Regions from separate parts of the Lysinibacillus parviboronicapiens genome, predicted to be linked through region 2. Evidence: riboswitches for the same ligand, from Rfam matches in the RefSeq annotation. Region 2 holds a riboswitch; the other holds the start of a gene.
The links. Region 2 has a riboswitch for cyclic di-AMP ahead of C9J31_RS01580 (APC family permease). Riboswitches for the same ligand answer to the same signal wherever they lie in the genome.

Region 1 (4,220 bases), 1.9 Mb from region 2:
TTCCGTTGTTGTCGCATCCATCAGGACAAGCTTGTTTAAAACATGCATTTTTTTTCCGAAAAATTTCATCAGGATCACCATTCCTATTATTGCTACTACGAGTGCAATGAAAATTGCCACAACCATTTGCATCATGTTTGCACCAGCCAGTAACAAACTAAGTAATATAAGCACACCACCTAAAATACCAACAATGCCTCCGGGGACAAAAAACTCCGCAATGACAAGTGCTAATCCAGCAATAAACAACAGTAATGTTTCATAGCCCGCAAAACCTGCCACCATATGACCGAAGAAAAATAACCCTAGAGACGATAATCCCATTATACCCGGAACACCGAAACCTGGCGAATACAGCTCCATGACAAGTCCTAAACTTGCAATCGATAGTAAAATTGGTACTATGATTGGATTTGTAATAAAACGAGCAATTTTTTCTGCAAAAGTCGGTTCAATTGATACAATGTCACTACCCTTTAAATTAGTATCGGCTAGTAGTTCTTGAAAATTCGATACAGTACCTTCGGAATAGCCTACTTCCCGCGCCTCAGATGCCGATAATGTTAATAAATTTTTGCCGCCTGCTCGGAATTCCGGTAAATCAATAGATGAATCCGCCATTGCTAGGGCATATTTAGGATTACGATTAGACGTTTCTGCTGCCGCTTGCATTTGTGCTAGCCATGCACTATGAGCCTTATAATCTGCCGCATTTCCTGCTGAGTCAATGACCGCCGCTGCTCCAATTGTTCCATTTGGCACCATATAGATTTCATCTGCATGCAAGGCTAAAAAAGCACCTGCTGAATGCGCATCTTTATTAATGTAAGCAATCGTGCGAATCGATGTGGCATCCATAAGCATGGCGATGTCACTTGCTGCATTGACGAATCCACCAGGCGTATGTATGTCTAGTATAATTGCTTCCGCATAATTATCCTCTGCCTCTTTAAATGCTCGTTCTAAAAATGCGTGAAGTCCTCGTTCGACTTCATCATGAATAGGCACATGGTATACCTTGCTACTCGCAAAAGCAGATGTCAATGGAAACGCTAACAAAAAAGTCATCCATATGACCATCAAATAGCTAAGGATCCTCCTTTTTCGCATCTTTTTCCCTCCCTTCTAACATGCTTCTCTTCTTATATACGAATGACCTTGTAAAAAGTTTCACAATTCCTTTCATTTTATTATACAGTGAAACTTTACTCTGTGGGGTGTTTTCCAATTCCTTTCGATATCCAAAATACTTCCGCAATGAACCATAAGCGCTACGGCGATTCATTACCTTTTAAAGGTTTTTCATTCAAAGTCTTAGCAAACGCTCGAATATGATACATAAAAAGCCGAATGAAATCAAAGATGACTTCATTCGGCTTCAGCAATATGTACCGCAAAATAGAGCAACATGTAAAATACCTGAAATTAACCATAAGTATGATTAATTTCAGGTATATCATTGTCTGCTCAGTGAACCATAAAATTGCGTGTTATGAACGTAGGGATTTTTAATGGGAAATTAAATTACCACTTACGTTTACGTGCAGCTTCTGATTTCTTTTTACGTTTTACGCTAGGTTTTTCGTAGAACTCGCGCTTTCTAACTTCTTGAATTGTACCACTTTTTGATACAGTACGTTTGAAGCGGCGAAGAGCATCTTCAAGCGATTCGTTTTTGCGAACGACAGTTTTTGACATCTCTCTTTCCCTCCCTCCGAACACACGTCAATACACAAATAGGCAAATAACCAACTGTTGTGTACTAAAGAATTATATCGTATTGTCTAATAATGGTCAATAGAAAGAATTCGAATTATTTTCGAGAATTTATAGTTAGCATTTGGACAACAATAAATACATATGCTTTACCTAAAAATAAGGGGTTTACAAAAAATAGAAAATGGGCGTAGAATAATCTCATTCAATTTCATATCTGCCTAATCTCAGTATTGGGAACGGAGGAACCAATTTTTTGGGGTTAATTCTGCAAATTGTAGAAGGGATGAGAAACTCTTTCGCCATCCTACCCGTCAGCTAACTTCGTCGGCTAAAGCGAAGGAGGTCATGAAGACCACCAGTATTTAGATTGCTTATTTGTGACGCCTAAATTATCCAGCACTCTAACATACATAGACAATGGTCTTTTTCTTATGCCTATAAACAAATAAATAATATTAAGTTTACAGATTATAGAGTGGATATCTGTGTTTTACTGTCCATTCATGAGGAGATCATCATGAAAAAAATTAAAGATTTTCTTAATCCGCCGAAAGTTCTTGTGCTAGGCTTTGCAACGATTATTATTATCGGGGCACTCTTACTAATGCTTCCTATAGCTACTGAAGACGGAAAAGGTCTGTCATTTTTAAATGCTTTGTTCACAGCTACCTCTGCAACATGTGTAACGGGTCTAATCGTTGTAGACACCGGTGACACTTTTTCTACGTTTGGTGAGTTAGTTATTTTAGCCCTTATTCAAATAGGTGGCTTAGGGTTTATGACATTTGCAACATTTTTATTTTTACTATTAGGAAAAAAGATTTCATTAAAAGAAAGACTACTGTTAAAAGAGGCGTTTAATAACATCTCAATAGCTGGACTTGTAAAATTGGTTAAGAGAATAATTATTTTCACTGTTGTTATTGAAGTAATGGGTGGGATTATTTTATCCATTCGCTTTTCATTTGATATGGAATTAGCTACAGCTATTTATTTCGGCTTCTTCCACTCAATATCCAACTTTAATAATGCTGGCTTTGATTTAATGGGAGGTTTTCAAGGTCTGACTGCTTATGTTGATGACCCGTTTGTCGTTTTGACTATTTGTGCCCTTATTACCATTGGTGGGTTAGGCTTTATCGTTATGAATGAATTGTATGAATATCGCGATACGCGACGTTTATCAGTGCATTCGAAGATTGTTTTGTTTACGACGACTGTTTTAACCGTAGGAGCTACACTGTTAATCTTCTTGTTCGAATACGATAATAACAAGACAATTGGTCCTTTATCTGAATGGGGGAAAATATTAGGTTCGTTTTACCAGGCAGTTACGCCAAGAACGGCTGGATCAAATACTCTTTCTATCGGTGATTTAACTCATTCCACGTTATTTTTAATAATTTTGCTCATGTTTATCGGAGGAGGTTCTGGTTCTACGGCAGGGGGAATTAAAATTACAACCTTTGCTGTTTTAGTTGCCACGCTCTGGTCACAAATTAGAGGAAAAGAAGATGTGGTCTTATTTAGACGTAGAATTGTAGTTGAAACGATTCTAAAAGCACTGACTGTAACCATGTGTGGGATGATGATTGTTGTACTTGTCACCATAATACTCAGTATTACAGAACAAGGTCACAACTTTATCCTGTATTTATTTGAAGCAACTTCAGCATTCGGTACAGTTGGACTTTCTATGGGGTTAACTCCTGAACTAACTCCATTTGGTCGAATACTCATCATATTTACCATGTTTGCAGGTAGATTAGGGCCATTAACCATTGCTTTCGCTATTACAAAACGGAGAAAATCACAAGCTTATCGACATCCAAAAGGAAATATCATGATTGGTTAATTACATGCAAGGAGCTGACTATTATGACCATAAAACAATATGCTGTAATCGGTTTAGGAAGATTTGGAACAAGTGTAGCACGGAGATTACACGAAGCAGGACAGGAAGTTCTAGGTATTGATGTGAATGAAGAAAGGGTCGAGGATGCTGAATTCTTTGTGACACATGCAGTCGTAGCTGATACCACTGAAGAAAAGGCATTAACCTCCATAGGAATTACAAATTTTGATTGTGTCATCGTCGCTATTGGTAACGATATGCAATCTAGTATATTGACCGTTTCATTACTCAAAGAACTTGGTATTAAAAAAGTAATTGCAAAAGCTCTAGGAAAAAGACACGGGCAAGTGTTAGACAAAGTCGGAGCTGACTGGATTATTTACCCAGAGAGAGATATGGGTGAACGGGTGGCTAATCAGCTCCTCTCTCCCAATATGTTAAATTATATTGAATTGTCTAAGGAATATAGTGTAGAAGAAATTATGATTCCTTCTAAGATGGCTGGAAAAAACTTACGTGATTTGGACATTCGGGCTAAATACAATGTTAGTGCCATCGCCATCGTGCGAAAAGGAACAATCATCATTTCTCCATCTCCTGAACAAATTATCGAAGAGGAAGATTTATTAGTGATGATTGGACATAA
Region 2 (4,220 bases):
TTCACCGTTTGCAAGGAAGTCGTCAACGATTAAGACATTATCGTCTGCGTTTAAAAAATTACGTGATACTGAAATATCATTTGTTTCGTTTTTTGTGAAAGAGTGTACTTCGGAAGAATAAAGATTATCTGATAGTGTTAGAGATTTCCGTTTACGAGCAAATACAACTGGAGCTCCGATTTCCAGCCCAAGCATGACTGAAGGTGCAATACCTGAAGATTCGATCGTCAGTACTTTCGTAATAATTTGGTCAGAGAAGCGATTTGCAAACTCATGTCCAATTTCCTTCATAAGCTGTGGATCAATTTGATGATTTAAAAACGAATCTACTTTTAATACAGATGAAGATAAAACTTTACCTTCTTGCATGATTTTGTCATGTAATAACTTCATTTCCTTAAATCCTTCTTTCTTATTGATAATAGAAAAAACGCTGAATACTTTGATTCCAATCATCTACGAGTGGAGCAAAGCGTTCAGCGCAAAAACGTCGACACAATTAGAAAAACGGCTCACCAACTTGTAGGAGGTCTTCTAAAACATTGCTACCCATAGTCGATTCATTTACGGTAAATCGGTAGAAACTCGCGAGCCCTATTCTCGCTATTATATGAGTGAAATGGTATTAAGCTGTTAGAATGTCCTTATTATAAACATCCACTTTTGTACATTCAATATGAATATTAATAATAGGATTATTTTAAATTTTCGGAATTAACTGGTATTCCTGCACTTTTTGACAGTGAACGTTCGTGTTTCACATCAATGTTCTGATTATATCAGACTATTTTCGACCATGCTAGTCATTATTTTGATAAATGGAAAGGTACTGTCATAATGACGACATTTTTGTGAAATAACAGCGATGTACGAATTAATAGACTCGATTGATTGTGTAACATATGATGCCAACCTTTTTTCGGTAAAAATTGTGGAATGACAACTGTAACTTGATAATCTGTTTTCGCATATTGATGTTCAACCTTGTCGATAAATTTTTTCAATGGTTGTGTAATACTACGATACTGCGAATAGTAAGTGACAAGTCGCACATCTGGTTTCCAAGCCTTCCATTTCTCTTCAAATGCTTTTGCATCTGCTTGATCGAATGCCACATAGAAGGCAATAATTTTCTCTACCTTTAGCGACTGCGCATAATGCAATGAGTTTTCTACCACTTTAGTAATGCCCGCTACTGGCACAATAAAGACATTGCCCTCTACATTCGGTAATGCTCCATGATCTAATCTGAGCTGTTCTCCCACTGCATCATAATGTAGCTTAATGCGATGAAACAGCCCAATAATAATTGGTAAAAATATAAATACTGGCCATACTTGGGCTAACTTTGTCACAAAAAACATCATCGCAACAATAAATGAAATCGCTGCACCAATCGTATTCACAGTAAATTTTGCCATCCAGCCACTTGGCTTTTCACGCCACCATTTTCGAATCATACCTGTCTGGGCTAATGTAAACGGGATAAAAACACCCACTGCATAAAGTGGAATTAAAAGCTCTGTTGTCCCATCAAACAAAATAATTAGCACAATTGCTGCTGCCCCAAGCATCAAAATGCCATTCGAATAGCCAAGACGATCCCCACGAATTTGAAATATTCTTGGAATAAAGCCGTCCTTCGATAAATTTACCGCAAGTAACGGAAAAGCTGAATAACCTGTATTGGCAGCAAGCACCAATATCATTGCAGTTGTTCCTTGCACAATATAGTAAAACATATTGCGCCCAACACTCGCCTCTGCAATTTGTGATACCACTGTTGCCTGTTCATTTGGTACCACTCCATAGAAATAGGCTAGACTCACGATACCAATAAATAGCACCGCTAAAATGCCTCCCATTGCTAGTAAAGTTTTAGCTGCATTTGTGGGAGCAGGATTTTTAAAATTTGGTATGGCATTAGAAATTGCTTCTACACCTGTCAGAGCAGAACTACCTGAAGCAAATGCCTTTAATAATAGAAACAGGCTAATCCCCGCAACTGGTGTACCTATTTTTGGATGGAGATCTGCGGGTACTTGCCCTGTTGCTACATTATAAATCCCTACTGCAATTAATAGCAGCATTACTGCTACAAATAGGTATACAGGGTAAGCTAAAATGGATGCAGATTCTGTAACACCTCGTAGATTTAAAAGCGTTAAACAAATAACAAAAAACACAGCAATGACTACGTTATATGCATGTAAGCTTGGGAAGGCCGAAGTAATAGCATCCGTTCCCGCAGAAACACTAACAGCAACTGTTAATATATAATCCACGAGTAGTGAACCACCTGCTACAAGACCTGCATTGACACCTAAATTTTCACGAGAGACGACATATGCCCCACCACCATGTGGATAGGCAAAAATAACCTGACGATACGATAAGATGAGTGCCACGAGCAGCACTGCTACTCCGAATGCTATCGGTAAAGAATACCAAAATGCAACCGTACTTACTGTCATGAGCACTAATAAAATTTGCTCTGGTCCGTACGCAACAGATGACAACGCATCCGATGATAAGATAGCAAGCGCCTTTGTTTTACTAAGCTTTTGTTCCCCGAGTGCATCGGATTTTAAAGGTTTTCCGATAACATAACGTTTGAATGAAGATCCCATACTAAACACCTTCTAGTTTCATAGAGTGTGTTTCTCGTTTCTAAATCAATATTCGCTTAGACAGGCTTGCTACCGCTTCAATACTACAACACGATAGCTGAATGAAGATAAAAAACGTCTACAAGTCATCACTAAATACGACTTGTAGACGTTTTTTCGTCTGCAAGCTTCAATTTTTCTGCTCTTAACGCTTACGGGGTTAGCTGTCGGATTCGGGCCATGAGTAGCCCTACTCTTCAGTAATAAAGAGATTCACCCCAAGGATTGCCTATACAATCCACGAAATTGGTTCCCCCGCGTCTATTTGCTTCAGCGATTTAGAAATTTGAAACTTTTATAATGATGTCATATTACGCTTGTCAATTGAAAAAGTAAAGGTGAAAAGTATAGGTATTGTATATTTTTTTAAGATAGCTTATCAGTACCTTAGCCAACAAAGAGGGCTGAACGATTTCCATCCCCTTCTTAACGTAAAAAACTACCTTAAAAGTATACACTCACTTTTAAGGTAGCTGTCCGATTTTAATCTTCAATATCTTGTTCAAAACTCACAATTTCGCCTGTCAAAGCATTGATGTCTATTTCATATTCAAGCTGTCCGTCTACGATTTCAATTTCATAAACGCCATCATCCATCTTGATTTTTGTCACTGTACCCTTTGCCTTCGTTAAAGCTTTTTCTATTGCCTGCTCTTTTGTTATTGTAGTTGCTGTAGTGTTAGTCGTAGCTTGGAGATTTCCCCCCATATCGTCATCTAAATCATCATTGTCTAATCGTTCTTTCTTTTGCTTCAACAACTTTCCTGTAACGGCATCGAATTTCAAGTCATATTCTTCCGTTTCAGTGCGAACCTCTACTTCGTATACAGAATTGTAACGATTCTTTTCGAATTCGATGTCTGACACCGTACCATTTACTACTGATAATGCCTTTTTCTCAATTTCTTGCATTGTTAGAATCTTTTTCTCTTGTGCATTCCCTGTTAATAAAGATGTCGAGCCAATTACCGCACCAATGCCAAGGACACCAACTATTGCCGGAATTATAACGATCTTTTTCATATCCATCTCTCCTTTGTTTTATCTATCCTTAGCTTATCAAGTAAAGATGATAGGACAATAAGAGAAAGATTAGAATTTCATGAGAAGACCTTTTTCTTTATATCAGCTCTTTAATGATCGTTGTCCCAAGTAACTGACAACACTTTACCAGAAACTGCATGTATTTGAAAAACAGCCTCATCCTTGTCGGTTTCGATTTCCACTAAGTAATAACCGCCATCTTCTGTTTTCTCATAATCAACCGAATCAACTTCGCCATTTAGCTGCTGTAAGGCAATTTGAATCGCCTGCTGCTTGGAAATTACACTTGTTCCTTCATCAGGCTCTGTCGCCTGCTGCACCTCTACCTCTGTTAATACCTTTCCAGTATAAGCATCAAGCGTAAGCTTTTTCACCATATCTTCTTTCTTAATTTGCACCATATAGGTAGTGTCAGTTAAGGTTACACTGTCTATCACACCAGGAGTATGGGCTAATGCTCTTGGCCGAATTTCTTGCTCTGTGAGCAGTTTATTAGCGGGCTTTTTA

Region 1: it holds a riboswitch for cyclic di-AMP, as region 2 does, so the genes downstream of both, C9J31_RS15420 (TrkH family potassium uptake protein) here and C9J31_RS01580 (APC family permease) in region 2, are expected to answer to the same signal.

Annotation. Positions count from the first base shown of each region.
Region 1 is NZ_CP073713.1:3,198,723-3,202,942, forward strand. It holds gene C9J31_RS15410 (NfeD family protein) at 1-1,110, opposite strand, end outside; gene rpsU (30S ribosomal protein S21) at 1,525-1,698, opposite strand; cyclic di-AMP (ydaO/yuaA leader) riboswitch at 1,925-2,064, shown strand; gene C9J31_RS15420 (TrkH family potassium uptake protein) at 2,237-3,574, shown strand; gene C9J31_RS15425 (potassium channel family protein) at 3,598-4,220, shown strand, end outside.
Region 2 is NZ_CP073713.1:292,095-296,314, reverse strand. It holds gene C9J31_RS01585 (xanthine phosphoribosyltransferase) at 1-393, opposite strand, end outside; purine riboswitch at 533-634, opposite strand; gene C9J31_RS01580 (APC family permease) at 807-2,630, opposite strand; cyclic di-AMP (ydaO/yuaA leader) riboswitch at 2,805-2,955, opposite strand; gene C9J31_RS01575 (PepSY domain-containing protein) at 3,153-3,692, opposite strand; gene C9J31_RS01570 (PepSY domain-containing protein) at 3,803-4,220, opposite strand, start outside.